One region of the Streptomyces sp. SP18BB07 genome, then DNA from elsewhere that is predicted to be linked to it. Evidence: riboswitches for the same ligand, from Rfam matches in the RefSeq annotation. Region 1 holds a riboswitch; the other holds the start of a gene.
The links. Region 1 has a riboswitch for S-adenosylmethionine ahead of PUR53_RS09460 (aminotransferase class V-fold PLP-dependent enzyme). Riboswitches for the same ligand answer to the same signal wherever they lie in the genome.
Positions count from the first base shown of each region.

Region 2: it holds a riboswitch for S-adenosylmethionine, as region 1 does, so the genes downstream of both, thrC (threonine synthase) here and PUR53_RS09460 (aminotransferase class V-fold PLP-dependent enzyme) in region 1, are expected to answer to the same signal.

Region 1 is NZ_JAQYWT010000248.1:10,678-24,853, forward strand. It holds gene PUR53_RS09450 (SLC13 family permease) at 1-357, shown strand, start outside; gene PUR53_RS09455 (glycerate kinase family protein) at 382-1,641, shown strand; gene PUR53_RS09460 (aminotransferase class V-fold PLP-dependent enzyme) at 1,602-2,963, opposite strand; SAM riboswitch class IV at 3,089-3,204, opposite strand; gene trpD (anthranilate phosphoribosyltransferase) at 3,521-4,585, opposite strand; gene qcrB (cytochrome bc1 complex cytochrome b subunit) at 4,713-6,353, opposite strand; gene qcrA (cytochrome bc1 complex Rieske iron-sulfur subunit) at 6,350-7,405, opposite strand; gene qcrC (cytochrome bc1 complex diheme cytochrome c subunit) at 7,402-8,211, opposite strand; gene ctaE (aa3-type cytochrome oxidase subunit III) at 8,310-8,930, opposite strand; gene PUR53_RS09490 (hypothetical protein) at 9,075-9,476, shown strand; gene PUR53_RS09495 (L,D-transpeptidase) at 9,473-10,732, opposite strand; gene PUR53_RS09500 (cytochrome c oxidase subunit 4) at 10,875-11,273, opposite strand; gene ctaD (aa3-type cytochrome oxidase subunit I) at 11,270-13,009, opposite strand; gene ctaC (aa3-type cytochrome oxidase subunit II) at 13,006-13,998, opposite strand.
Region 2 is NZ_JAQYWT010000319.1:200,256-214,431, reverse strand. It holds gene PUR53_RS23075 (1-phosphofructokinase) at 1-718, opposite strand, end outside; gene nagA (N-acetylglucosamine-6-phosphate deacetylase) at 882-2,009, opposite strand; gene PUR53_RS23065 (ROK family protein) at 2,168-3,163, opposite strand; gene PUR53_RS23060 (ABC transporter substrate-binding protein) at 3,398-4,648, shown strand; gene PUR53_RS23055 (DUF3263 domain-containing protein) at 4,906-5,133, shown strand; gene otsB (trehalose-phosphatase) at 5,160-6,020, shown strand; gene PUR53_RS23045 (alpha,alpha-trehalose-phosphate synthase (UDP-forming)) at 6,115-7,527, opposite strand; gene PUR53_RS23040 (glucosyl-3-phosphoglycerate synthase) at 7,816-8,760, opposite strand; SAM riboswitch class I at 8,892-9,048, shown strand; gene thrC (threonine synthase) at 9,066-10,370, shown strand; gene PUR53_RS23030 (ubiquitin-like small modifier protein 1) at 10,489-10,764, shown strand; gene PUR53_RS23025 (cold-shock protein) at 11,227-11,433, shown strand; gene groL (chaperonin GroEL) at 11,775-13,397, shown strand; gene PUR53_RS23015 (NADH:flavin oxidoreductase) at 13,609-14,176, shown strand, end outside.

The DNA.
Region 1 (14,176 bases):
GCACCGCCGCTCTTCCTGGTCGTGGTCGTGGCGCTGAGCACGGCCGCCCATCTGGTGCTGCAGTCGCGGTCCGCACGGTCGTCGGTGCTGGTCCCGCTGGTGGTCGCGGCGGCCGTGGGTGCCGGGGTCAACCCGGTCGCCGCCGCGCTCGCCTCCACCGCCGCGGCCGGCTTCTGCCACACCCTCCCGGCCTCCGCGAAACCGGTCGCCCTCTTCGCCGACCTCCCCGGCACGCCCACCTACACCCCTCGTGACCTGCTCCGCCTCTCCGCCGTCCTGGCGCCGCTGACCGCCGCCCTGGTCGTGCTCTTCGCGGTCGCCGTGTGGCCGCTGGTGGGCGTCCCGCTCGTCCCGTAACCACTCCCGAGGAGCCCTGAGAACATGTTGAACCGAGTAGCCGTGGCCCCCAGTGGCTTCAAGGAGTCCCTGTCCGCCGAGGCCGCCGCCGAGGCCATCGCGGAAGGTGTCCGCCGGGTGCTGCCCGACGCGGAGGTGGACCTCATCCCCCTGGTGGACGGCGGCGAGGGCACGGCCGCCGCGCTGGCCGCCGCCACCGGGGGCCGTCTGATCCCCCTGCACGCCACGGGCCCGGTCGGCGAACCGGTCGAGACCCACTTCGCCCTGATCGGTGACCACGACCCGGCGACCACGGGGACGGCCGTGGTGGAGATGGCCGCCGTCGCGGGCCTCTCCCTCGTCCCGTCCGCGCTGCGCGACCCCGGCGCGACGACCACGTACGGCGTCGGCGAGCTGATCCGCGCCGCGCTCGACACGGGCGCCCGGCGGATCCTGGTCGGTTGCGGCGATTCCGGTACGTCGGACGGCGGGGCCGGCGCCCTCCAGGCGCTGGGCGCACGACTCCTGGACGCGAACGGCGCCGAACTACCGCCGGGCGGACGGGAGTTGAGCCGCCTGGACCGGCTCGACCCGACCGGGCTCGACCCCCGCCTCGAGGACGTGGAGCTGCTCGTCGCCTGCAACCCGTTCAACGTGCTGTGCGGTGAACGGGGAGTCGCCAGGGTCTTCGGCCCGCAGAAGGGGGCCACACCGGCGCAGGTCGAGGAGTTGTCCACGGCCCTGGAGAACTGGGCGTACGTCCTCACCCGCGACCTGCCCGGCAGCCCGGCCGGCATCGACCTCCGGCACGGCCCCGGCACCGGCGCCTCCGGTGGTCTCGGGGCCGGGCTGGCCGCCCTGGGGGCCCGGCTGCTCCCCCGCTTCGAGGTGCTGCTGGGCCACCTGGACCTCGACGCCCGGCTCGCCCGCGCCGACCTGGTCATCACCGCCGAGGGCGCCCTCGACCACCAGACACCGCGCGGCAAGGTCCCCGCCGAGGTGGCCCGCCGCGCCAAGCTGCACGCCCGCCCGGTCCTCGCCCTCGCGGGCACCCTCGGCGAGGGCGCGCACGAGGTGCCCGGCGTGGACGCGTACACCGGCATCCTGCCCGCGCCGATGGCCCTCGCCGAGGCCATGGTCCGCGCGAGCGAACTCCTCACGGACGCCACGGAACGGGCCCTGCGGATGATCGTGCTGGGCGCGCGGGTGACGGCGGGCGGCCCGACGGCCGGCCACCGAACGGCGGACCGACCGGCTGTCGGTCCTCAGACGGCCGGGACGCAACGCCCGTCCTCCGTGCGGTAGTTCCACTTCGCGCCGTCCCGTACGAGTTCCTTGACCGCGCTCACGAACCGCTCCACGTGCTCGTCGGGCGTGCCCGCGCCGAAGCTCACCCGGATCGCGTTGAGGGACCGCTCGCCGGGCGCGGCCTCGGGGGCTCCGCACTCGCCCTGCGTCTGCGGGTCGCTGCCGAGGAGAGTACGGACGAGGGGGTGGGCGCAGAACAAGCCGTCGCGTACGCCGATGCCGTACTCGGCGGAGAGGGCGGCGGCGAAGTGGGAGCTGTTCCAGCCCTCGACGACGAAGGAGATGACGCCGACGCGCGGGGCGTCGTCCCCGAAGAGCGAGAGGATCCGCACCTCGGCCACCTCGGCGAGCCCGGCGCGCACGGTGTCGATCAGGTGCCGCTCCCGGGCGACCAGCGTGTCGAACCCCGCCTCGGTGAGGGCCTTGCAGGCGGAGGCGATGGAGTAGGCGCCGATGACGTTGGGCGAGCCGGCTTCGTGCCGGGCGGCGGTCTCGTGCCACTCGACGTCCACGCCGCCGTCGGTGCGCCGGGTCACCTTGCGGGAGGCACCGCCGCCGGCGAGGTACGGCTCGGCCGTGGCGAGCCAGTCGGCGCGGCCGGCCAGGACGCCCGAACCGAAGGGCGCGTACAGCTTGTGGCCGGAGAACGCGACCCAGTCGACGTCCAACTCCTGTACGGACAGCGGGTGGTGGGGCGCCAGCTGGGCGGCGTCGAGCACGATCCGCGCGCCGTGCGCGTGCGCGGCGGCGGCCAGCTCACGCACCGGCCAGATCTCGCCGGTGACGTTGGAGGCGCCGGTGACGCAGACCAGCGCCGGCCCGTGCGGGTCGCGTCCCGCGAGCGCGGTCTCCAGCGTGGTGACGGCCTGCTCCGGCGTCCGGGGCGCGTCCAGGTACGTCACCCGCGCGTTCCGCCAGGGCAGCAGCGAGGCGTGGTGCTCGGTCTCGAAGACGAAGACCTGGCAGTCGGCGGGGAGGGCGGCGGCCAGGAGGTTCAGCGAGTCGGTGGTCGACCGGGTGAACACGACCTGGTCCTCGGCCCGGCAGTCGAGGAACTCCGCGACGGTCCTGCGGGCGTTCTCGAAGAGGTCGGTCGACAGCTGGGAGAGGTAGCCGGCGCCGCGGTGGACGCTGCCGTAGTAGGGCGCGTACGCCGCCACGTCGTCCCACACCCGCTGCAGCGCGGGGGCGCTGGCCGCGTAGTCGAGTGCGGCGTAGGTGACTTCGCCGCCGGTGACGAGCGGGACGGTGACATCCCGGCCCAGAACGGGCAGCGGGGCACAAACGGACTGGTCGGCGGCAAGGGTGGAGACAGACATGGGGAACTCCCGTGAGGAGGCATGCGGAAAGGAGGCATGCGGAGGAGGAAAAGAAGAGAAAGGGGTGCGCGGAGGCGGGGCTCGGCGGCCCTATCGCATTCGCTTGCTCACGGAAGACTCCCTCGAAGCCGCGCTTGCCGTAGACCTCGCTGCCTACGGCCCGGTCTTCACCCGGGGCACCCCGCCACGGAAGGAGGGTTGCCGGACAGCCAGCCGGGGCTATGGGCTGTCACTCATGACCTGAGCAGGAACGTACGTGAAGTGATCGGCGTGCCGCAACTCGTGTCCGGATTGCGGGATGAGACGCGTGAGGGGTTGGGGGTGCGTGTTTCGTCGGCGGGGGCGGGTCCGGTGGGGCTTCTCGCGCAGTTCCCCGCGCCCCTAAAAGACCAGGCCCCTGCGGGCCTGAAAGACGAGGGGGCTGTAGGCCTGAAAGGCGAGGGGGCTGCGGGATGAAAGGCGCGGGGCGCAGCCCCGGCTTTTCAGGGGCGCGGGGAACTGCGCGAGAAGCCCCACCGGAGCCGCACCCGACACCTCACCCGCGCCCACCCGACGAACTACCGGTTCGTCGCCGCGACCCACCGCTCGAGAACTCCCCGCGCCGCCCCGGAGTCGATCGACTCGGCCGCGCGCTCCATCCCGCCCCGCAGCTGCTCCGCCAGCGAGGCGGACGTCGGCTCCAACGCCACCAGCGCCGCCGCCGAGTTGAGCAGCACCGCGTCCCGCACAGGACCGGTCTCCCCGCCCAGCAGCCGCCGCGCGACATCCGCGTTGTAGGACGCGTCGGCGCCCCGCAGGGCCTCCACCGGCACCAGCTCCAACCCCACGTCACGCGGGTCGAAGCTCTCCTCGGTCACCTTGCCGTCCCGCACGACCCACACCCGCGACGTCGCCGTGGTCGTCAGCTCGTCCAGCCCGTCGTCGCCGCGGAAGACCAGGGAGGAGTTGCCGCGCTCGGCGAAGACACCGGCCATGATCGGCGCCATGCGGGGGTCGGCCACACCGACCGCCTGGGCCCGCACCCTCGCCGGGTTGGCCAGCGGCCCGAGCGCGTTGAAGACGGTCCTGATGCCCAACTGCCCACGCGCGGCCGCCACATGGCGCAGCGCCGGATGGAACTTCACCGCGAAGCAGAAGGTGATCCCGGCCTCCTCGGCGACCTCGGCCACCCGCTGCGGCGTCAGCTCCAGATTGACGCCCAGCTTCTCCAGCACGTCCGACGCCCCGGACGCCGACGACGCGGCCCGGTTGCCGTGCTTGACGACCTTCGCGCCGGTGCCGGCGACGACGATCGACGACATCGTGGAGATGTTGACCGTCTTGGCGCCGTCCCCGCCCGTCCCGACGATGTCGACGGTCTTCCCGGACACCTCGATCACCTTGGCGTGCTCGTACAGCGCCTCGACGAGACCGGTGATCTCCTCGACGGTCTCCCCCTTGGCCCGCAGGGCCACCACGAACCCGGCGATCTGCGCGTCCGTCGCCTCCCCGCGCATGATCTGGTCCATCGCCCAGAAGGTGGCGCCGGCGTCCTGGTCCTGCCCGGACAGCAGCGCGTTCAGCACGGCGGGCCAGGAACGGCCCGCCGCGGTGTCGCCTCCAGCGGGGGTCACAGCGCTCATAGCCGCTCCTGGGTGTCGTAGCAGAGAAGAACAGAACCCCACCCTATCCAGGTCGGAGCACGGCGAAGGGCCCCCGTCCGAAGATCGGACGGGGGCCCTTCGACCGTGGTGTGGCGAAGCGAAGCGATCAGTGGTGGCCGTGGCCGCTCGTGATCTCCTTGTACTCCTCGACGGTGGGCTTGGCGATCTGGCTGTCCTCGCCGTAGTAGCCCTTGCTCAGCTTGACGCGGACCTTCTGCAGGCGCGACACCTTGCGGGCGACACCGTTCTCGTCGACCGCGGGGCCGATCTCGGCCGGCTTGTACTGCTCGTGCGCCGTGAGCGTGTGCAGCTGCTCCTGGCTGAGCGGCTCGTGGACCTCGATGAACTCACCGTGCGGCAGGCGCTTGATGATGCCGGTCTCGCGACCGTGCAGGATCTTGTCCTTGTCCCGGCGCTGCAGGCCGAGGCAGATGCGCTTGGTGACGATGAACGCGAGGACCGGGGCCACGAAGAACGCGATCCGGACGAACCAGGTGATGGCGTTGATCGACAGGTGGAAGTGGGTCGCCCAGAGGTCGTTTCCACCACCGATCAGCAGGACCATGTACCAGGTGATCCACGCGACACCAAAGGCCGTACGGGTCGGGGCGTTGCGCGGGCGGTCCAGGATGTGGTGCTCGCGCTTGTCGCCGGTGACCCAGGACTCGATGAACGGGTAGACCGCGATCGCGACCAGGACCAGCGGGAAGATCACCAGCGGGATGAACACACCCAGGACGAGCGTGTGACCCCAGAAGTTGATCTCCCAGCCCGGCATGACACGGATCAGACCCTCGGAGAAGCCCATGTACCAGTCGGGCTGGGCGCCGGTGGAGACCTGGTCGGGCCGGTAGGGGCCCATGGTCCAGATCGGGTTGATCGTGGCGACCGCCGAGATGATCGCGATGACGCCGAAGACCAGGAAGAAGAAGCCGCCGGCCTTCGCCATGTACACGGGGAGCAGCGGCATGCCGACGACGTTGTTGTTCGTCTTGCCGGGGCCCGCGTACTGCGTGTGCTTGTGGTAGAAGACCAGGATCAGGTGGGCAACCACCAGGCCGAGCATGATGCCCGGCAGCAGCAGGATGTGGACCGAGTAGAAGCGGGCCACGAAGTCGCCGCCCGGGAACTCCCCGCCGAAGAGGAAGAACGACAGGTACGTGCCGACGATCGGCACGGACAGGACCGCGCCCTCCATGAAGCGGACACCGGTGCCGGAGAGCAGGTCGTCCGGGAGCGAGTAACCGGTGAAGCCGGTGAACATGCCGAGGACGAACAGCAGGAAGCCGAACAGCCAGTTGACCTCACGCGGCTTGCGGAACGCGCCGGTGAAGAACACGCGCATCATGTGCACGAACATGCCGGCGAGGAAGACCAACGCGGCCCAGTGGTGGATCTGCCGGATCAGCAGACCACCGCGCACCTCGAAGGAGATGTGCATGGTCGAGTTGAACGCCTCGGACATCAGCTGGCCCTGCAGCGGGACGTAGCTGCCGTGGTACTCCACCTCGTTCATCGACGGGTGGAAGAACAGCGTCAGGTACACACCCGTGAGGATGATGATGATGAAGCTGTACAGGCAGATCTCGCCCAACATGAACGACCAGTGGTCGGGGAAGATCTTGCGCATGTTGGCCTTGGCCAGGGAGTAGATCCCCAGCCGGCCGTCGGCCCAGTCGGCGACGCGCTCGCCGGCCGGTGCCTTCTCGCGCTTGTCGCGCGAACCGGTGGTGGTTGCAGTACTCATCCGCGCTCCCAGAAGGCAGGACCGACGGGCTCTTCGAAGTCGCCGACCGCTTGGAGGTAGCCGTCTTCGCCGACGGTGATCCTCAGCTGCGGAAGGGCGTGACCCGCGGGGCCGAAGATGACCCGCCCGCCGTCGGCGAGGTCGAAGGTGGACTGGTGGCAGGGGCAGAGCACGTGGTGCGTCTGCTGCTCGTACAGGGAGATCGGGCAGCCCACGTGGGTGCAGATCTTCGAGAACGCCACGATGCCCTCGTGGGCCCACTCCAGCTCGCGCTTGTCCTTGATGTCGTCCGGCTGGATCCGGACGATCATCAGGGCGTCCTTGGCGATGTTCTTCTGGAAGTCGTGGTCGTGCTCGTCCAGGCCTTCCGGCATGGCGAAGGTCAGCGACCCGACCGCGACGTCCGAGGGGCGCAGCGGCTCGTTGGTGTTCATGTTGACGAGCTTCTTGCCCTTGGCCCACGTGGTGTGCCGCAGCTTGGTGCCGGGCGCGGGGCCGAGGCCGCCGAGCAGGAAGACACCGGAGAGCGGGAACAGGGTCAGCGCGCCGAACATCGTGTTGCGGATCAGCTTGCGGCGGCCGAGCGCGGACTCCTTGGCACCCTGCGCGAAGTCGGCAAGGACCTTCGCCTTGACCTCGGGCGAGGCCTCGATCGGGTGACGCTCGTCGGCGACCTCCACGTCCGACATCAGCGTGCGGGCCCAGTGGACCGCGCCGGCGCCGATGCAGAACAGCGACAGGCCCAGCGTCATGCCCAGCGCGAAGTTCAGCGCGCTGATGTGACCGATCGGCCAGACGTAGATCGACTTGTCGACGTCGATCACCAGGTACGAGGCGATGAAGGCGACGGTGGCCAGCATCGACACCGTGAACAGCAGGGCGACCGTGCGCTCGGACCGCTTGGCGGCCCGCTCGTCGATGTCCTGGACCCGGTGCTCGTGGGGCGGCAGGCCGGGGTCCGCGAAGGGGTTCTCCTCGTCCGCGACCTTCACCGCGCCATGCGCGTCCTGCTCGGTGGGCAGGTTCTCTTCTGGAATCTCTTGGCTACTCATGACTTCTTGGCCTTTGCGGTCCGAGCGGCGACCCAGACGGCGACGGCGATCAGCGCGCCGAGCCCGAACACCCAGCCGAAGAGGCCTTCGCTGACCGGGCCGAGCCCGCCGAGGCTGAGGCCACCGGGCTCCACGGTGTCGTCGCTGTTGACCGCGTCGAGGTACGCGATGATGTCCTTCTTGTTCTCCTCCGACAGCGTGGTGTCGGGGAAGGACGGCATGTTCTGCGGGCCCGTCTGCATGGCCTCGTAGATGTGCTTCGGGTCGACACCCTCAAGGGACGGCGCGTACTTGCCCTCGGACAGCGCACCACCCTTGCCGGTGAAGTTGTGGCACTGAGCGCAGTTGGTCCGGAACAGTTCGCCGCCCTCGGCGATGTCCGCGCCCTCGGGGTTGTACTCGGTCTCGGTCGGGATCTCCGGGCCGGCGCCCAGGGAGGCGATGTACGCCGCGAGCTGGTCGATCTCGGCCTGCGAGTAGACGACCGGCTTCTTCGGGATCTGCGCGCCCGGCTGCTGGGCCGGCATACGGCCGGTGCCGACCTGGAAGTCGACGGCCGCCGCGCCCACACCCACCAGGGACGGACCGTCGGACGTGCCCTGACCGCCGGTGCCGTGGCAACTCGCGCAGCCGACGGCGTAGAGCTTCTTGCCCTCCTCGATGGTGAGGGTCTGCGCGGTTTCTTCGGCCACCGCCTTGTCCGCGGGCGCGAAGGCGGTGTACAGCCCCGCGCAGGCCGCCAGCGCGATGGTTAGGACGACGAGCGCCGCCAGCGGATGGCGTCGTCGTGCGGAGAGCTTTTTCACGGATTACCCCGGTGTCAGGATCTTCTGCGTCGGTGCTTCTGGAAGGGTCGTTCTCGGTGCGAGGCGGGCGTACGGTCCGCCCGGCTCGGCCGACCGATCTACTTGATCATGTAGATCGTGGCGAAGAGGCCGATCCAGACGACATCGACGAAGTGCCAGTAGTAGGACACGACGATGGCCGCGGTCGCCTGCTCGTGGGTGAACCTCTTGGCCGCGTAGGTGCGTCCGAGGACCAGCAGGAAGGCGATGAGACCGCCCGTCACGTGCAGGCCGTGGAAGCCGGTGGTCAGGTAGAAGACCGAGCCGTACGGGTCGGACGAGAGCGACAGGCCCTCGTGCTTGACCAGCTCGGTGTACTCGAAGACCTGACCGCCGATGAAGATCGCACCCATCACGAACGTGACGATGAACCACATCCGGAGCTTCTTCACGTCCCCGCGCTCGGCGGCGAACACGCCGAGCTGGCAGGTGAGGGAGGAGAGCACCAGGATCGTGGTGTTCGTCGCCGAGAACGGGAAGTTCAGGGTGTCGGCCTTCTCCGACCAGAACTCCGGACCGGTCACCGATCGCAGGGTGAAGTACATCGCGAAGAGGGCCGCGAAGAACATCAGCTCGGAACTCAACCAGATGATGGTTCCGACGCTGGTGAGGTTCGGCCGGTTGACCGACGGGTGCGCGTGCCCGGTTTCTACTGTCGTTGCTGTCGCCACGACCGACATTATGTCGGTCGCTTATCCAGCCCTCACTCCGGGGGGTGCCGTTCGGAGTGTTGCTCCCTTCGGTACCGGTGCTGACGTGGGGTTCGAGGGAGTAGCATCCGCGCATCGGGCCTGTCCTTAAGACGCTGACGTCACGGAGGAACAATGCAGCCGACCGCCACGGTGCTGGTCTACAGCGACGACTCCAACACCCGCGAACAAGTCCGGCTGGCGACGGGACGCCGTCCGGCACCGGACGTTCCCCAGGTGGAGTTCGTGGAGTGCGCGACCCCCGCCGCCGTCATCAAGGAGCTGGACAAGGGCGGGATCGACGTCTGTGTCCTCGACGGCGAGGCCGTGCCCATGGGGGGCATGGGGGTGTGCCGGCAGATCAAGGACGAGATCTTTGAGTGCCCGCCCGCGCTGGTGCTGATCGGGCGGCCGCAGGACGCGTGGCTCGCGACATGGAGCCGGGCGGACGCGGCGGTGACCCTGCCGGTGGAGCCGGTGGAGTTCGCGGCGGCCCTGGCCTCCCTGCTCCGCAGCAGGCAGGCGCTGAGCGCCTAGACGGACTCCGGCCTCAGGCGAGCCTGTACCTGGGGCCCGGGGACTTCCTTCGTGCCGCCCACCAGGGCGCTGCCCTCGCGCCAGTTCTTCCAGTCGAGGTTCCAGTCGCCGTAGCCGTTGCCGAAGGGGGCCATGGTGTCGCCGGCGGAGTTGACGACCTCGACGATGTCGCCCTCGTTGATGGTGTCGTAGAACCACTGGGCGTTGGCCATGCTCATGCCGGTGCAGCCGTGGCTGACGTTGGCGTACCCCTGGGAGCCGGTGGACCAGGGGGCGGCGTGGACGTACTCGCCGCTGTTGGTGACCCTGACGGAGTGGTGCACGGTCAGGTCGTAGAAGTCCGACGCACCTATGCTGGCGCTGGTCATACGAACGGTACCTTCCTTGGCCAGCACCACTTTGACCCCGTTGCGGGTGTCGTAGCCGGGCATGCCGGTGGTCACCGGTATCTGCTTGATGACCTCGTCGTTCTTGTAGACGGTCATCTGGTGCGAGGCCGCGTCCGTGACGGCGACTATCTTCGCGCCGGTGGTCAGCTCGAGGGGCTCGGCCTTCCCGCCCCAGAGCCGGTCGCCTATCTTCAGGCCCTCCAGGTTGCTGTGCACCCGGATGGTGGCCTCGGCGGGCCAGTACTCCTTGGGCCGGTAGTGCAGCTTCTTGTCGTCCACCCAGTGCCAGGCGCCCTCCGCGGCGGGGGTGGAGTCCACCTTGAGCGCCCGTTCGACGACGGACCGGGCGGCCTTGTCCTTGACCGGTCGGCTGAGCTCGGCGGTGACGGGCTGGCCGACGCCGTACCTGCCCTCCTTCGGTCCGAAGGTGACGTTCAGGCGCTTCTTGGTGAGCGGGCGGCCGGTGTCGAAGGCGACGGTCTCGCGGCCGGGCGCTCCGTCCTCGTCCTCGGTGCTCACATGGACCGTGTAGCGGGCGTTGGCGGCGAGCGGTGAGGTGGAGTGCCAGCGATGCCCGTCGGCGGAGAGTTCGCCCGCCACATAGCGTCCTGCGGCGTCCACGGCGGTGACGTCGGTGATGCGTCCGTCGTCCTCGGCGGTGACTTCCAGCGGCTTGTCCGGGTCGGCCTTCTTGCCGTCGCCGGTGGGGGTGTTGAAGGAGACGTGGTCGGCCGCGTCGTAGGGCGTGCCGGAGAGGGGGTGGCCACCGGAACCGCAGGCGGCGACGCCCACTCCCAGGGAGACCACCAGCAGGGCGCAGCCTATGACCGTTCGGTTGGCGCCCTTGCGAAGTTCTGGAGTGCTCATGGGTTCAACGTAGGAACGGCCGTCGGGTGCGGCGCGTCGGGTGAGCCGTGTGGGCTACGCACCGCGTGGCGAAAGGGGGAAGCCCGGACCTCCTGTCGGAGTGTCCGGGCTTCCGTGCGCGCGGTGCGTGCTAGGGGCGCCGCTACTGGTTCTGGTTCTCGCCGCGGTAGTACTCGAAGACCCAGCCCCACAGGCCGATCAGGATGATCGGGGTGGAGAAGTACAGCAGCCACCAGCCGAAGACGACGCCCATGAAGGCGAGCGCGCCACCCACGCCAAGGGCGAGGGGCTGCCAGCTGTGCGGGCTGAAGAAGCCCAGCTCACCGGCGTCGTCCGCGACGTCGGCCTCCTTGTCGTCCTGCGCGCCCACGTCGACCCGCCGGGCCGTGAAGGCCAGGTAGTAGCCGACCATGATGCACAGGCCGAAGGCCAGGAAGAGCGCCGTGGTGCCGGCCGGCTCCTTCGACCACACGCCGTAGACGATCGCCATGGCGAGGACGAAGACGCTCAGCCAGATGAACATCTTGCCTTGGACCTTCACTTGCCGGCCTCCTTGCCGCTGGTCGCGAGCTCGTTGGCCGCCGGGCCACCGTGCGCGAGCTGTTCGAGCGCGGCGATCTCCGGGTGGTGCAGGTCGAACGCCGGGGATTCACTGCGGATCCGCGGCAGGGTGAGGAAGTTGTGCCGCGGCGGCGGGCAGGAGGTCGCCCACTCCAGGGAGCGGCCGTAGCCCCACGGGTCGTCGACGCCGACGGGCTTGCCGTACTTGGCGGTCTTCCACACGTTGTAGAGGAACGGCAGGATCGACAGGCCGAGCACGAACGAGGCGATCGTGGAGATCGTGTTCAGCGCGGTGAACCCGTCGGCCGCGAGGTAGTCCGCGTACCGGCGCGGCATGCCCTCGGCGCCCAGCCAGTGCTGGACGAGGAAGGTGCCGTGGAAGCCGATGAACAGCGTCCAGAAGGTGATCTTGCCGAGGCGCTCGTCGAGCATCTTGCCCGTCATCTTCGGCCACCAGAAGTGGAAGCCGGAGAACATCGCGAACACCACGGTGCCGAAGACGACGTAGTGGAAGTGCGCCACCACGAAGTACGAGTCGGAGACGTGGAAGTCCATCGGGGGCGAGGCCAGGATGACGCCGGTCAGACCACCGAAGGTGAAGGTGATCAGGAAGCCGGTGGCCCAGAGCATCGGTGTCTCGAAGGACAGCGAGCCCTTCCACATCGTTCCGATCCAGTTGAAGAACTTCACGCCCGTCGGTACGGCGATGAGGAACGTCATGAAGGAGAAGAACGGCAGGAGCACGCCGCCGGTGACGTACATGTGGTGCGCCCACACCGTGACCGAGAGGCCGGCGATCGCGATGGTCGCGCCGATCAGGCCCATGTAGCCGAACATCGGCTTGCGGGAGAAGACCGGGATGACCTCGGAGATGATGCCGAAGAACGGCAGGGCGATGATGTACACCTCTGGATGGCCGAAGAACCAGAAGAGGTGTTGCCAGAGCAACGCGCCGCCGTTGGCCGCGTCGAAGACATGGGCACCGAACTTGCGGTCCGCCTCCAGGGCGAACAGCGCGGCCGCGAGGACCGGGAAGGCGAGCAGGACCAGGACACCGGTCAGCAGCACGTTCCAGGTGAAGATCGGCATGCGGAACATCGTCATGCCGGGGGCGCGCATGCAGATGATCGTGGTGATGAAGTTGACCGAGCCGAGGATCGTGCCGAAGCCGGAGAAGGCCAGACCCATGATCCACATGTCGGCGCCGATGCCCGGGCTGCGGACCGCGTCCGACAGCGGGCTGTAGGCGAACCAGCCGAAGTCGGCCGCGCCCTGCGGGGTGAGGAAGCCACCGACCGCGATGAGCGAGCCGAAGAGGTACAGCCAGTACGCGAACATGTTCAGCCGCGGGAACGCCACGTCGGGCGCGCCGATCTGCAGCGGCATGATCCAGTTGGCGAATCCGGCGAACAGCGGCGTCGCGAACATCAGCAGCATGATCGTGCCGTGCATCGTGAACGCCTGGTTGAACTGCTCGTTCGACATGATCTGCGTACCCGGGCGGGCGAGCTCGGCGCGCATGAAGAGCGCCATGACGCCGCCGATGCAGAAGAACGCGAACGACGTGACCAGGTACAGCGTGCCGATCGTCTTGTGGTCGGTGGTCGTCAGCCACTTGACGATCACCTCACCACGCCGCTGGCGCCGGACGGGCAGCTCGTCCTGGTAGTGGGACCCAGCTGCCTCGGCACCCTGAGGTTCGTTGAGGATGCTCACAGTACGTTCGACTCCCGGTTCTTCTCGTGCTGCGTCTGCTCGATACCGGCCGGGACGTAACCGGTCTGTCCCTTCTCCACGAGCGACTTGAGGTGCTCCTCGTAACGCTCCTGGGAGACGACCTTCACGTTGAAGAGCATCCGCGAGTGGTCCACGCCGCAGAGTTCGGCGCACTTGCCCAGGAAGGTGCCCTCCTGGTTGGGGGTCACCTGGAAGGCATTGGTGTGGCCCGGGATGACGTCCTGCTTCATCAGGAACGGCACCACCCAGAAGGAGTGGATGACGTCACGCGAGGTGAGGACGAAGCGGACCGTCTTGCCCTCGGGGAGCCAGAGGGTCGGGCCGGGGTTGCCGGTCTGCGGGTTCTTGTCGCCAGGGATGCCGCAGGTGTAGGCACCGCCGGCGTTCGCCGGGAAGTCCTTCTTGAACCGGTCCGGGATGGCGGCCAGGTTCTCGTCGGTCTTCGCGTCGCCCGTGGAGCCGTCGACGTTCTCGATGTAGTTGAAGCACCAGCTCCACTGGAAGCCGACCACGTTGACCGTGAGGTCGGGCTTCTTCGACGTGTCGAGCAGCTTCGACTCGTCGCGGGCGGTGAAGTAGAAGAGCACCGAGACGATGATCAGCGGGACGACCGTGTACAGCGCCTCGATGGGCATGTTGTACCGGGTCTGTGGGGGAACCTCGACCTTGGTGCGGCTGCGCCGGTGGAAAAAGGCACTCCACAGGATCAGGCCCCACACCAGCACGCCCGTGGCGAGCGCGGCCGCCCACGACCCCTGCCACAGGGAGAGGATCCGCGGAGCCTCTTCCGTGGTCGGGGTGGGCATACCCAGGCGGGGGAAGTCCTCCCATGTGCAACCGGTGGCGGTCGCCAGGACCAGGCCTGCGGTCATTGCCTGCAGCAGCTTCCGCCGCATCGGGCGCCGCGGCATGGGGGTACCGCCCACGCCCTTAAGGCGGTGGGGGAGGTCGGAGCCGTTGGGACTCACGTAGCGCCTTCCCGAGAGTCTCGCCCGCGCGGTATGGCTGCGGCCTTCTCGCTGGTCGGTCGCCGCCCTGCGTCGGGCAGGGGTTTGGATGTTTATGCGGACCAAACCCTACTGGACGCGTTTTGGGGGTGCGCGGGGAGGGGGGGCCAACTCGCCGGGGGTCACTTGTAGCGGCTAC
Region 2 (14,176 bases), on a different contig from region 1:
GCAGGCGGCGCGGAGGGGTGGCGCGCCACAGGCCTTCGGGGGTGTGGGCGAGCAGACCGTCGGGGCCGAGCGAGGCGACGACCGCCTGCGCGCCGCGGCGGCGGGCGTCCCGGGTCGCGCGGGACGGCTCGTGGGAGCCGGTGAGTTCGGCCAGTTCGTCGGCGTTCGGCTTCACCAGGTCGGGCCGGGCCGCCACTCCGCGGCGCAACGGCTCGCCGCCGGTGTCCAGCAGGACCGGCACGGACAGCGTGCGGGCCGTACGGACCAGGCCCGCGTACGCCCCCACCGGCACCCCCGGCGGCAGACTGCCGCACAGGGCCACCACCGAGGCGGAGCGCAGCAGATCGATGTACGTCTCCTGGAAAGCGGACCACTCGGCGGGTGTGATGAGCGGGCCCGGTTCGTTGAGCTGAGTCGTGTCACCACTCGCGTCGGCCACGGCGATCGTCCGACGTGTCGCACCCTCCACCGGAACCAGCGCGTCCACGAGGCCCGGTGTGTGCGTGAGCCGGTCCTGCACGGCCCGGCCGGTCGCGCCGCCGACGAAACCGGTGACCGTCACCTCGTGGCCGAGCGCCGCCAGCACCCGGGCCACGTTCAGGCCCTTGCCGCCGGGCCGTTCGGTCACATCGGTCACCCGGTGCGTGGTGTGGGGCCTGAGGTCCCGTACGCGATAGGTGAGGTCGAGAGCGGTGTTCAGTGTGACCGTGAGGATCACCTGGGCCTACCCCCTTGGTGCTGGTGAGCGCGCCTGCCGAGTAACAGGGTGCGCTCGTCCGGACGCGGTTGCGGAGGCTCGATCATGCCAAAAGAGCGGCGGTCGGCCCAGCCCCCCCGGGACAACCGCCGCACTCTTCGCTCTCCGTCAACAACCGGACTGATCAGCCCAGTTGGGGATCGACCACCCACTCGCCCTTGCGCAGGACGCCCTTGACGTCGAAGTCCGCGTCGAGGAGGACGAGATCGGCGTCCTTGCCGGGGTCCAGGGAGCCGACGCGGTCGTAGAGGCCGAGGAGTTTCGCCGGGTTGGCGGACAGGGCGGCGACGGCGTCCTCGACGGGGATGCGGTCGACGGTGACGGCCCGTTTGAAGGCGCGGTCCTGGGTGAGGGTCGAGCCCGCGATCGAGCCGCCCTCCACCAGACGGGCCACCCCGTCCACGACCTCGACCGCCAGCGGACCGAGTGTGTAGAGGCCGTCGCCGAAGCCGGCCGCGTCCATGGCGTCGGTGATGAACGCGACCCGGTCGGGGCCCGCGTGACGGAACGCCAGCTGGAGGGCGGCGGGGTGGAGATGGGTGCCGTCGTTGATCAGCTCGACGGTGATCCGCTCGTCCTCCAGGAGCGCGGCGATCGGGCCGGGCTCGCGGTGGCCGAGCGGTGGCATCGCGTTGAAGAGGTGGGTGGCCACGGTCGCGCCCGCGTCGATGGCCTGAACCGTCTGCTCGTACGTCGCGTCCGTGTGTCCGATCGCCGCGATGACGCCGTGTTCGGCGAGCAGGCGTACGGAGTCGAGGCCGCCGGGGAGTTCGGTGGCGAGGGTGACCATCGTGGCCCGGCCGCGCGCCGCGTCGATCAGCTTGCGGACCTCCGCCGGGTCGGGGTCGCGCAGCAGTTCCTGCGAGTGGGCGCCCTTGCGGCAGGGGGAGATGAAGGGGCCCTCGAAGTGGATGCCGGCGATGTCGCCCTGCTCGGCGAATTCGGAGAGGAGGCCGGCGCGGTGGGCGAGGCCGTCCATGTCGTCGGTGACCGTGGAGGCGACGAGGGTGGTGGTGCCGTGGAGGCGGTGGGTGTGGATGCCGCGCAGGACGTCGTCGACGGTGCCGGAGGTGAAGGAGGCTCCGCCGCCGCCGTGGTTGTGGAGGTCGATGAAGCCGGGGACCACCCAGTGGCCGCGGACGTCGATGGTGTGGGAGTTCTCGGGGAAGTTGGCGGTGATCTTGGTGCCGTCGATGGTGAGACGGGCGTTTTTCACTGTGCCGGTGGGGAGGACGACGTTGGCGCCATCCAGGACGTAGGGATGCGCTTTGTGTGGCGACTGCGGGTGTGCGGGGGCTGGTCGGCCAGTTCCCCGCGCCCCTGACGGGGCGCTGTCGGAACCGGTGACAGGATGCGCGGTCCCTGATGGGGCGCTGCTGTTGGACCCGGTGTGGGAAAAGGCGGGGGCCATCAGGGGGTTACCTCCGAAGGGTCCGTGGGGGTCGTGGGGGTCGTGGGGGTGATGAGGTCCCAGGCCATCAGGCCGGCGCCGAGGCTGCCTGCTGTGTCGCCCAGGGCCGCGGGGACGATGGTGGGGATCTTCTGGAAGGTCACCCGGTGTTCCACGGCGGTGCGGAGAGGGTCGAACAGGGTGTCGCCGGCCTCCGCCAGGCCGCCGCCGATGATGAGGGTGCGCGGGTCGAGGAGGGTGAGGGCGGTGACGAGTCCGTCGGCGAGGGCGTCGACGGCGTGCTGCCAGACGGCGCCCGCGCGCGGGTCGCCCGACTCGACGGCCTTGGCGCAGTCCGCCGCGTCGGCCTCGGGTGCCCCGGAGGCCTCCGCCCAGGCCTGGCTGACGGCCGCCGCCGAGGCGTACCGCTCCAGACAGCCGTACTGCCCGCAGGGGCACGGGATCCCCCCGGGGCGTACGACGATGTGGCCGATCTCGCCCGCGAAGCCGTGGGCGCCCGCCTCCACCCGGCCGTCGACGCCGATCGCGCCGGCGATGCCGGTGCCGAGCGCCACGAAGAGATAGCGGTCCGCGCCCCGGCCCGCGCCCACGCGCCCCTCCGCGAGCCCCCCGGTGCGCACGTCGTGGCCGAGGGCGACCGGGACGCCGCCGAGGCGCTCGGCGAGGAGCGCGCGCAGCGGGACGTCACGCCAGCCGAGGTTGGCGGCGTAGACGGCGGTGCCCCGCTCGGAGTCGACGATGCCGGGCACGGCGACCCCGGCGGCGATCGCGGGTTGGCCGAAGTGCCGCTCGCCGTACGCGCGCAGCTCGGCGGCGAAGTCGAGGATCGACGCGACGACGGCCTCCGGCCCGCGCTCGCGACCGGTCGCCAGGCGCGCCTGGTGCAGCAGGACGGGGGCGCCGGCGGGTGTTCCGCCGCTGGGCCCGGTGCCTGCCCCGATCAGTGCGGCCTTCATCCCGGTGCCGCCCACATCGAGGGCGATGACATGTCTCACGGAGGACAGTGTGGCCCTTCGACCCGCGAGAGGTCTAGTCCACTCACATGGTCTAGACCTCATGGGGAGAGTGGTGTAGACCTTATGGAGAGTTCGGGAAGTTGAGTGATCAACGCCTTGGAGCGCGGAGCCGGTGACTCAGGCTGGTCCACGCGGGGCAAGCGCGATGTGTTTGGGGCAGTACGAGTGCGACAGCGGCAGCGGCGGACGAAGAGCGGCGTCAGGAACAGCGGGATGGCGGCACTGTCCGCGCTGGGGCTGATGGCGACGCTTGCGGGGTGCGGTGCCTCGGCGGCCGACGGCCCCGGCGTCACCCTGAAGCTGGTCGCCGCCGACTACGGCGACTCCAAGGCCAACAGCTCCCGGAAGTACTGGGACGCGGTCGTGAAGGCGTACGAGAAGAAGACCCCGGGCGTCACGGTCGACGTCACCGTCCACTCCTGGAACGACGTCGACCGCAAGGTCAGGGAGATGGTCGCCGCCGATGAAGCGCCCGACCTGGCGCAGGCCGGCACCTACGCGGACTACGCCGCCGCCGACCGGCTCTACGAGGTGGACGACCTGCTCTCCATCCCCGTCCAGGCCGGTTTCCTCCCCCAGCTTGCCGACGCGGGCAAGGTGCGGCGCGTCGCGTACGGGATGCCGTTCGCCGCGTCGACCCGTGTCCTCTTCTACAACAAGAAGCTCTTTGCCGAGGCGGGCCTCGACGGCGCCCCGCGCAGCTGGAGCGAGCTGGCGGCCGACGCCGCGGCCCTCGACGCGGCCGGTGTCGAGACCCCGTACGCGCTGCCGCTCGGGCCCGAGGAGGCCCAGGCCGAGACGATGCAGTGGCTGCTCAGCGGCGGCGCCGGCTACACCGACAACGTCGGCACCTACCGGATCGACTCCGACGACAACGTCCGGACCTTCACCTGGCTCAAGGACAAGCTGGTCGACAAGGGGCTCACCGGGCCGACCGCGCCGGCGGAGCTCAACCGGGCCGACGCGTTCGCGGCGTTCGCGCGGGGGGAGGTGGGGATGCTCAACGGGCACCCCAGCCTGATGCGGATGGCCGCCGACGAGGGGGTCGACTACGGGACGGCCGCCATGCCGGGGTACGACGGGCGGAAGCACGCGACCATGGGGGTCGCCGACTGGATGATGGCCTTCAAGCAGAACGGCCACGGGGAGGAGATCGGTGACTTCCTCGACTTCGTCTACAGCGACGAGAACGTGCTCGACTTCTCCCGGGAGTACGACCTGCTGCCGGTGACCGCGTCCGCGTCCGAGGCGATGGCGGCGGGCACGGACGACGACGCGGACCTCGGGCCGTTCCTCGACGCGCTTCCCGACGCCGCGTTGCCGCCCGTGGGCAAGACGTCCTGGGCGGATGTCAGCGCGGCGGTCAAGGAGCAGATCGGGCGGGCGGTGCGGCCGGGGGTGAAGCCGGGGGTTGTGCTGGAGCAACTGCAGCAGACGGCGACTGTGGCGGATCGGGAGGGATAGGGTGCGGCTGGGGGGAGGGCGCCTAGTAGCTCGGGGTGCGGGTGCGTTGGCGGGTGCGGCTCCGGTGGGGCTTCTCGCGCAGTTCCCCGCGCCCCTGAAAGACCAGGCCCTGCGAGCCTGAAAAGCACGGGGCGGAGCCCCTGCTTTTCAGGGGCGCGGGGAACTGCGCGAGAAGCCCCACCGGGCCCGCAGTCGCCGTCGCACCCGAACCCCGAGCTACTGGGCGCCCTGTCACACCCTTCCGTTACCGTCGTGCCATGGACGTGCTCGAGCCTCGTGAACAGGCCATCCTCGCCGTGGAGCGGCAGGGGTGGGAGGGGCCGGGGGCCAAGGAGCGGGCCATAAGGGAGCGGCTCGGCATCGCGCCCGTGCGGTACTACCAGCTGCTCAACGCCCTGCTGGACGACCCCCGCGCCCTCGCCCACGACCCGGTCACCGTCAACCGGCTGCGAAGGGTCAGAGAGGCCCGCCGCGAGGAGCGATGACGGACAGGACGGATAGGGTCGACCCCATGGGCAGCCACAAGGACGCAGAGAACCCCCGGGCCACCTTGCCGACACCCGTGACCTCCGCCGGGCGGGACGCACTGGCAGCGATCCTCGACCGACCCGGCCGTACGGTGATCGCCCTCGACTTCGACGGCACCCTCGCCCCCATCGTCCCCGACCCCGAACAGGCCCGCGCCCACCCCGACGCGCTCGCCGCGCTCGCCGCGCTCGCCCCCAAGGTCGCCTCCGTCGCCGTGGTGACCGGCCGCCCCGCGAGCGTCGCCGTCCGCCACGGCGGCTTCGCCGGCGTCCCCGGTCTGGAACACCTCGTCGTCCTCGGCCACTACGGCGCCGAACGCTGGGACGCCGCCACCGGCACCGTCAGCGCTCCCGCCCCGCACCCCGGTGTCGCCGCGGTCCGCGCGGAGCTGCCCGGCCTGCTGGACGGCCTCGGCGCCCGGGACGGCGCCTGGATCGAGGAGAAGGGCCGCGCGGTCGCCGTCCACACCCGCCGTGCCACCGACCCCCAGGCCGCCTTCGAGGCCCTGCGCACGCCCCTGACCGACCTCGCCGCGCGCCACGGTCTCATCGTCGAACCCGGCCGGCTGGTCCTCGAACTCCGCCCTCCGGGCATGGACAAGGGCGTAGCTCTGCGCGACCACCTCACGGAGACCGCCGCCGAGTCCGTCCTCTATGCCGGCGACGACCTCGGCGACCTCCCCGCCTTCGCCACCGTCGAGAAACTCCGCGCCGAGGGCACGCCGGGCCTGCTGGTCTGCAGCGGCAGCACGGAGGTCACCGAAGTGTCGGAGCGGGCGGACCTGGTGGTCGACGGCCCGGCAGGCGTCGTACGCCTGCTCGCGGCCATCGCCGAGCAGGTGTAGGGCAGGGGGCGCAGCCCCTGCCCTACAGGGGCGCGGGGAACTGCGCGAGCAACCACGACGGACCCGCACTCGCCAACGAACCCGAACACCCGAGCTACTGGGCGCCCTCCAACGCCTCCAGCTGATCCAGGAACCACCGCGTGGGCGGCAACGCGGTCGCCGCCCCCGCGAGCCGCTTCGTCCGTTCCGCCCGCTCAGCCGCCGGCAGGGACAACGCCTCGTGCAGGGCGGCCGCCGTACCCACCACGTCGTACGGGTTCACCACCAACGAGTCGTCGCCCAGTTCCTCGTACGCCCCGGCCTCCCGCGACAGCACCAGCGCGCACCCCTCGTCGGAGACGACCGGCACCTCCTTGGCGACGAGGTTCATGCCGTCCCGGATGGGGTTCACCAGGGCCACGTCGGCGAGCCGGTACGCCGCGAGGGAGCGGGCGAAGTCGTCCTTGAGGTGGAGGACGACCGGGGTCCAACCCGGCGTCCCGTACCGCTCGTTGATGTCGTCCGCGACCCGCTGGACCTCGGCCATGTAGTCCCGGTACACCGCGAGGTCCTGCCGCGACGGGTAGGCGAGGGCGAGGTGCACGACGCGCTCGCGCCAGGTCGGCCGGTCGTCGAGGAGCTGCCGGTAGGCGTGCAGGCCGCGCACGATGTTCTTGGAGAGTTCCGTGCGGTCGACGCGGACGATCGCACGGCGCGGGGTGCCGTCGGGGGCCGTACCGATCTGCTCCCGCAGCGCGGTCATGCGGTCGTCGACGTCCGCCTCGTGGGCGCGGGCCCGCAGGAAGTCCGCGTCGGCGCCCAGGCCGTGCACGCCGATCCGGGTGCCGGACGCGGCGTCGGGGCCGAGGACGGCGCGGGCGCACTCGGTGAACGCGTCCGCCCACCGCCGGGTGAGGAACGCGGCCCGGTCGGCGCCGAGGATGCCGTCGAGGACCTGCGCGGCGATGTCGTCGGGGAGCAGCCGGAAGTAGTCGACGGGCGCCCACGGGGTGTGGGAGAAGTGGCCGATCCGCAGGTCGGGGCGGAGTTCGCGGAGCATCCGGGGGACCAGGGTCAGGTGGTAGTCCTGCACGAGCACGGCCGCGCCGTCCGCCGCCTCCTGCGCGAGCGCCTCGGCGAAGGCGCGGTTGTACGTCTCGTACGACGCCCACTGGCGCCGGAACTCCGCGTCGAAGGACGGTTCCAGCGGGGTCTGGTAGAGCATGTGGTGCACGAACCACAGCGTGGAGTTGGCGACGCCGTTGTACGCGTCGTGGTGCACGTCGGCGGGGATGTCGAGCATGCGGACGCCGGGCTCGCCGACACCGCGGCGTACGGCCTCGCGGTCGCCGTCGCCGAGGGCGGAGCAGACCCAGACGGCGCCTGCCTCCGAGTCGATCGCGGAGAGCCCCGAGACGAGGCCGCCGCCGCCGCGCTTCGCTGTGAGGGCGCCGGATTCGTCCTCCGTGTACGTGATGGGGCCGCGGTTGGAGGCGACGAGGATCCGCGCGCTGTGCGTCGATGCCATACGGCACAACCTAGCCAAGGGCTCCGCCGGTCAAACGTGGGGTGCGGCCGTGTACCGGGCGCCTGATGGGGTGGGGGGTGCGGATGCGTCGGCGGGTGCGGCCCGGTGGGGCGTCTCGCGCAGTTCCCCGCGCCCCTGAAAGACCAGGCCCCTGCGGGCCTGAAAGACCACGGCCCTGCGGGCCTGAAAAGCACGGGGCGCAGCCCCGGCTTTTCAGGGGCGCGGGGAACTGCGCGATCAGCCCCCACCTACCCGCACCCGGCGACGAAACAGGCACCCCCCACCCCCTCACGCCGCCTTTCGCTGCACGTACTCCTCGATCTGCACCATCGGCGGCCTCTCCTCCAGGTCCACCGAATACGTGCGCGGCTCGAACCCCTCCCGCCCCCGCTCGAACTGCGTCAGCACCGGCCGGATCAGGTGCCCCCGCGCCAGCCGCAGCTGAGCCGTGCGGTAGATCGCCGCGGACATACGGCCCAGCGCCGCCCCGTCCTGGTGGCGGTGTTTGCGGACGCCCACGTCGACCTGGGCCAGCGCGTCGAGGCCGACCAGGTGGAGCGCGTCGACCAGCATGCCCAGCTCGATGCCGTAGCCCACCGGGAACGGCAGCCGCTCCAGGAGCGAGCGCCGTGCCGCGTACTCGCCGCCGAGCGGCTGGACGAAGCCGGCCAGCTGGGGCCAGTGCATGTTGAGGAGGGGGCGGGCCATGAGTTCGGTCACACGGCCGCCCTGCCCGGCGGCCGAGCCAAGGGGCCGGTCGTACATCGCCTTGACGAGGTCGACACCGGGATCGGTGAGCAGCGGGCCGACGATCCCGGAGACGAAGTCCGACGAGAACTCCCTGAGGTCCGCGTCGATGAAGCAGACGATGTCGCCGGACGTCACCATCAGCGACCGCCACAGCACCTCGCCCTTGCCGGGCACGGCCGGGATACGGGGCAGGATCGCGTCGCGGTGGACGACCCGCGCCCCGGCGGCGGCCGCGACCTGCGAGGTCCGGTCCGTCGAGCCGGAGTCGACGACCACGATCTCGTCGACGAGCGGGACCTGCCGCATGAGGTCATGGCGGATGATCGCGACGATGTCGCCGACCGTCTCCTCCTCGTTCAGCGCGGGCAGGACGACGCTGACCGTCTGTCCCGTGGCTCGTTTCGCGGCCATGATCCGGTGGAGCGGGCGGTCGGCCATGGACCAGGAGCGGGTGTTCAGCCAGCGCTCGACTTCCTTCAGCACAGTGCGCGGCTCCTCTGCGTTCATCTCGCGGTTCGGACGGCTCTCTCAACTGTCCTGGCCTTCGGTTACAGTCTTGGACAACGCTGGTGACCATCGCATGTCGCGGCTCGTCGGCGTATACAACCAAATACCGCTCATCCAGAGGGGCAGAGGGATACGGCCCGATGAAGCCCCGGCAACCCTCCAGCCGGTCTCGTAGTGATCACTGTCGATCGCGTCGCGAGGCTCCCGGCTAGGGAAGGTGCCAAATCCGTCTCACGGCGAAGTGCGTCGTGAGGAAGATGAGGAGAAAGGGCCTCGCCTCCATGGCTGCGCAGACTGTTGCAAGCACCACCGAATCCTCCGCCTCCACGGGTTCCACGGTAGACCTCGGCCCCGCCGCCGCGCTGAGCTGTCGTGAGTGCGGTCACCGCGTCCCCCTCGGACCGGTCTTCGCCTGCGAGGAGTGTTTCGGGCCCCTCGAGATCGCGTACGACTACTCCGCCTACGAGACGGAGGAGCTGCGGAAGACGATCGAGTCCGGGCCCGCGAACATCTGGCGTTACGCGCCCCTGCTGCCCGTTCCGGCCGACGTCGCCGACAAGCCGAACATCAACCCCGGCTGGACCCAGCTCGTCAAGGCCGACAACCTGGCCGCCGCGCTCGGTGTCGACGCCGGCAAGCTCTTCGTCAAGGACGACTCCGGCAACCCGACGCACTCCTTCAAGGACCGCGTCGTCGCCCAGGCCCTGGAGGCGGCCCGCGCCTTCGGCTTCACCACCCTCTCCTGCTCCTCCACGGGCAACCTGGCCGGTGCCGTCGGCGCCGCCGCCGCCCGCGCCGGCTTCCGGTCCTGTGTGTTCATCCCGCACGACCTGGAGCAGGGCAAGGTCGTCATGGCCGCGGTGTACGGCGGCGAGCTCGTCGGCATCGAGGGCAACTACGACGACGTGAACCGCTTCTGCTCCGAGCTGATCGGCGACCCGGCCGGCGAGGGCTGGGGCTTCGTGAACGTCAACCTGCGGCCGTACTACGCGGAGGGCTCCAAGACCCTCGCGTACGAGATCTGCGAGCAGCTCGGCTGGCGGCTCCCGGACCAGCTGGTCGTGCCGATCGCCTCCGGGTCGCAGCTCACGAAGATCGACAAGGGGCTGCAGGAGCTGATCAAGCTCGGGCTCGTCGAGGACAAGCCGTACAAGATCTTCGGTGCGCAGGCCGAGGGGTGCTCGCCGGTGTCGGTGGCCTTCAAGGCCGGGCACGACGTGGTGCGCCCCCAGAAGCCGAACACCATCGCCAAGTCGCTCGCGATCGGCAACCCGGCGGACGGGCCGTATGTGCTGGACATCGCGCGGCGGACCGGTGGGGCCGTGGAGGACGTCACGGACGAGCAGGTCGTCGAGGCGATCAAGCTGCTCGCGCGGACCGAGGGGATCTTCGCGGAGACCGCCGGTGGGGTGACCGTGGGTGTGACGAAGAAGCTGATCGAGGACGGGCTGCTGGACCCGACGCTCACCACGGTCGTGCTCAACACCGGTGACGGTCTCAAGACGCTGGACGCGGTGGCCGGTACCGGGCTGACCGCGACCATTCGGCCCAGCCTTGATTCGTTCCGTGAGGCCGGTCTTGTGTAAGGGCTGGTAGTCGTTCGTCTGCGGGGCTGTGGGGGCTGGTCGCGCCCGCGCGGCGGTAGCCGCATATCCAGTACAGCCCCGCGCCCCTTAAAAGCATCAGCTGACCGGAGGTCCCATCGTGAGCGTCAACGTCCGCATCCCCACCATCCTTCGCACCTACACCGGTGGGCAGGCCGAGGTGAGTGCCGAGGGTGCCACCCTCGGGGAGGTCATCGCCGATCTGGAGAAGAACCACAACGGGATCGCCGCCCGGGTTCTGGACGACCAGGGCAAGTTGCGGCGGTTCGTGAATGTGTACGTGAATGACGACGATGTCCGGTTCGAGCAGGGGCTGGAGACGGCCACGCCGGACGGTGCGGGTGTGTCGATCATTCCCGCGGTCGCCGGTGGCTGACCGCCGCTCCGTACCGGTCGGTAGTAACCGTCGGTAACTTCGATTACCGAGAGTTCATCGAATTGCCCCCTCCGTGAGAGAAGCGGAGGGGGCAATTCTCTATGGTTGAGCACTGTAGAGTTGGGGAACCCGGTCCGATCACCGTAGTGATTCCTTGCCGGGCGCATATGTGATCGCGCCGCACGCCCTATATGAAGTAGCCAAAGTGGGCATGCCTTTTGCGCATTTCGTTCCCTTTGTGGGGCCCGACTTGCCCTGAATTCGGGCGAATTGTTCGTACATTCCCGACCGGTCGTGTCCAGAATTCTCGTCCGATTGACCTGTTGCAGAGGGCAGTTGGACAGATACATTCGGCCGCGGTCGACGCGTTCCGGCGCACACCCCCAACCGTTGGGGGGTGAGGTCTGACCCGGATCCGCGAAGTGCGGATCTGTGCAAGGGCCAGTAATAGGGGAGTTAGGCATGGCTCAGGGCACCGTCAAGTGGTTCAACGCGGAGAAGGGGTACGGCTTCATCGCGGTCGACGGTGGTGCGGATGTATTCGTCCACTACAGCGCGATCCAGATGGACGGTTACCGCACCCTGGAAGAGGGCCAGCGGGTCGAGTTCGAGATCTCGCAGGGTCAGAAGGGGCCGCAGGCGGACATGGTCCGACTCGCGGCCGGCTGAAGTAACGCGCCGGGTTCCACGCAGCGACGTTCTTCGTTCTTCATAGGAGGGCTCGCACCCCGCACCGGGGTGCGAGCCCTCTTGTGTGCCCGGCCGGAGGGCTGCCGACGGGGGCGCGCGGGTGCGTTCACCTGCGGATCATCGAGAGCCGCTTGCACTCGACCATGCCGAGTGCTAATCATTGGCGTTAGCACTCTGAAGGTGAGAGTGACAACGAAGGACCGGGTCGGTGAGGCCCGCAGGCCGGGTGGGGCAAGGAACCACGAGGCAGGCGAGCCGTCCGTCGCGGGCGCGGGCGCGGTCCGAAGGAATCACCCCCAGTCCTGGAGGGACCACTTCACATGGCCAAGATCATCGCGTTCGACGAGGAGGCGCGGCGCGGCCTCGAGCGCGGCATGAACCAGCTCGCGGACGCCGTCAAGGTGACGCTCGGCCCCAAGGGCCGGAACGTCGTCCTCGAGAAGAAGTGGGGCGCCCCCACGATCACCAACGATGGTGTCTCCATCGCCAAGGAGATCGAGCTCGAGGACCCGTACGAGAAGATCGGCGCCGAGCTGGTCAAGGAAGTCGCCAAGAAGACGGACGACGTCGCCGGTGACGGTACGACCACCGCGACCGTTCTCGCCCAGGCCCTGGTCAGGGAAGGCCTGCGCAACGTAGCCGCCGGCGCCAACCCGATGGCCCTCAAGCGCGGCATCGAGAAGGCCGTCGAGGCCGTCTCCGGTGCGCTGCTCGACCAGGCCAAGGAGGTCGAGACCAAGGAGCAGATCGCCTCCACCGCCTCCATCTCCGCCGCCGACACCCAGATCGGCGAGCTCATCGCCGAGGCCATGGACAAGGTCGGCAAGGAAGGCGTCATCACCGTCGAGGAGTCGCAGACCTTCGGTCTGGAGCTCGAGCTCACCGAGGGCATGCGCTTCGACAAGGGCTACATCTCGGCGTACTTCGCGACCGACATGGAGCGCATGGAGGCGGTCCTGGAGGACCCCTACATCCTCATCGCCAACTCCAAGGTCACCAACGTCAAGGACCTGCTCCCGCTCCTGGAGAAGGTCATGCAGGGCGGCAAGCCGCTGCTGATCATCGCCGAGGACGTCGAGGGCGAGGCCCTGTCGACCCTGGTCGTCAACAAGATCCGTGGCACCTTCAAGTCCGTCGCCGTCAAGGCCCCGGGCTTCGGTGACCGCCGCAAGGCCATGCTCGGCGACATCGCCATCCTCACGGGCGGCGAGGTCATCTCCGAGGAGGTCGGCCTCAAGCTGGAGAACGCGACCCTGGACCTCCTGGGCCGCGCCCGCAAGGTCGTCATCACCAAGGACGAGACCACCATCGTCGACGGTGCCGGTGACACCGACCAGGTCCAGGGCCGGGTCAACCAGATCCGCGCCGAGATCGAGAACAGCGACTCGGACTACGACCGCGAGAAGCTCCAGGAGCGCCTGGCGAAGCTCGCGGGCGGCGTGGCCGTCATCAAGGCCGGTGCCGCGACCGAGGTGGAGCTCAAGGAGCGCAAGCACCGCATCGAGGACGCCGTTCGCAACGCGAAGGCGGCCGTCGAGGAGGGCATCGTCGCCGGTGGTGGCGTGGCCCTGCTCCAGGCCTCCACGGTCTTCGAGAAGCTGGACCTGGAGGGTGACGAGGCGACCGGCGCCAACGCCGTGAAGCTCGCCCTGGAGGCCCCGCTCAAGCAGATCGCCGTCAACGGTGGCCTTGAGGGTGGCGTCATCGTCGAGAAGGTGCGCAACCTTCCCGTCGGCCACGGCCTGAACGCCGCGACCGGTGAGTACGTCGACATGATCGCCGAGGGCATCATCGACCCGGCGAAGGTGACCCGCTCTGCCCTGCAGAACGCCGCCTCCATCGCCGCGCTCTTCCTCACCACCGAGGCCGTCATCGCCGACAAGCCGGAGAAGGCCGCCGCGCCCGCCGGCGGCGGCATGCCGGGCGGTGACATGGACTTCTGATCGACCCCGGTCGATCACCGTCCTTCAGTACCGAGGGCGGCACCCCCTGGACGCAGGGGGTGCCGCCCTCGGGCGTGTCCGGGGTCACAGCGGGCGGGGGTGTGGGGGTGGAATTCCGGGGCGGGAGGGGCGGTTGTGCGAGAAGGCATCGCTATATGCGTGCGCATGGAATGCATCCTGCTCTCGTCTCCCCTTTCTCAGGAGTCCCCACGTGACCACCGCTTCCACCGCCCCCACCACTGGTTCCACCTCCCGTGCCGCCGAGGTGCTGTCCCGGCCCGTCACGATCAACGGGCTGACCATCCCCAACCGGATCGCGATGGCGCCCATGACGCGGACGTTCTCGCCCGGTGGGGTGCCGGGGGCGGATGTGGCCTCGTACTACGGGCGGCGGGCCGCCGCGGGCGTCGGCCTGATCGTGACCGAGGGGACGTATGTCGGGCACGAGACGGCGGGGGATCTCGACCGGGTGCCCAGGTTCGCCGGTGAGGAGCAGCTCGCGGGGTGGGCGAAGGTCGTGGAGGCCGTGCACGCCGGGGGCGGCACGATCGTGCCGCAGCTGTGGCACATCGGGACCGTCCGGCAGCAGGGCAAGCTCTTCCCCGAGGCGCCCGTGTTCGGCCCCTCCGGGCTGCGGGTCGACGGCACCCCGGCCGAGGGCGGCCGGGCCATGACCCAGGCCGACATCGACGAGGTCATCGCGGCCTTCGCCAAGTCCGCCGCCGAGGCCGAGCGCATCGGCATGGACGGCGTCGAGATCCACGGCGCCCACGGCTACC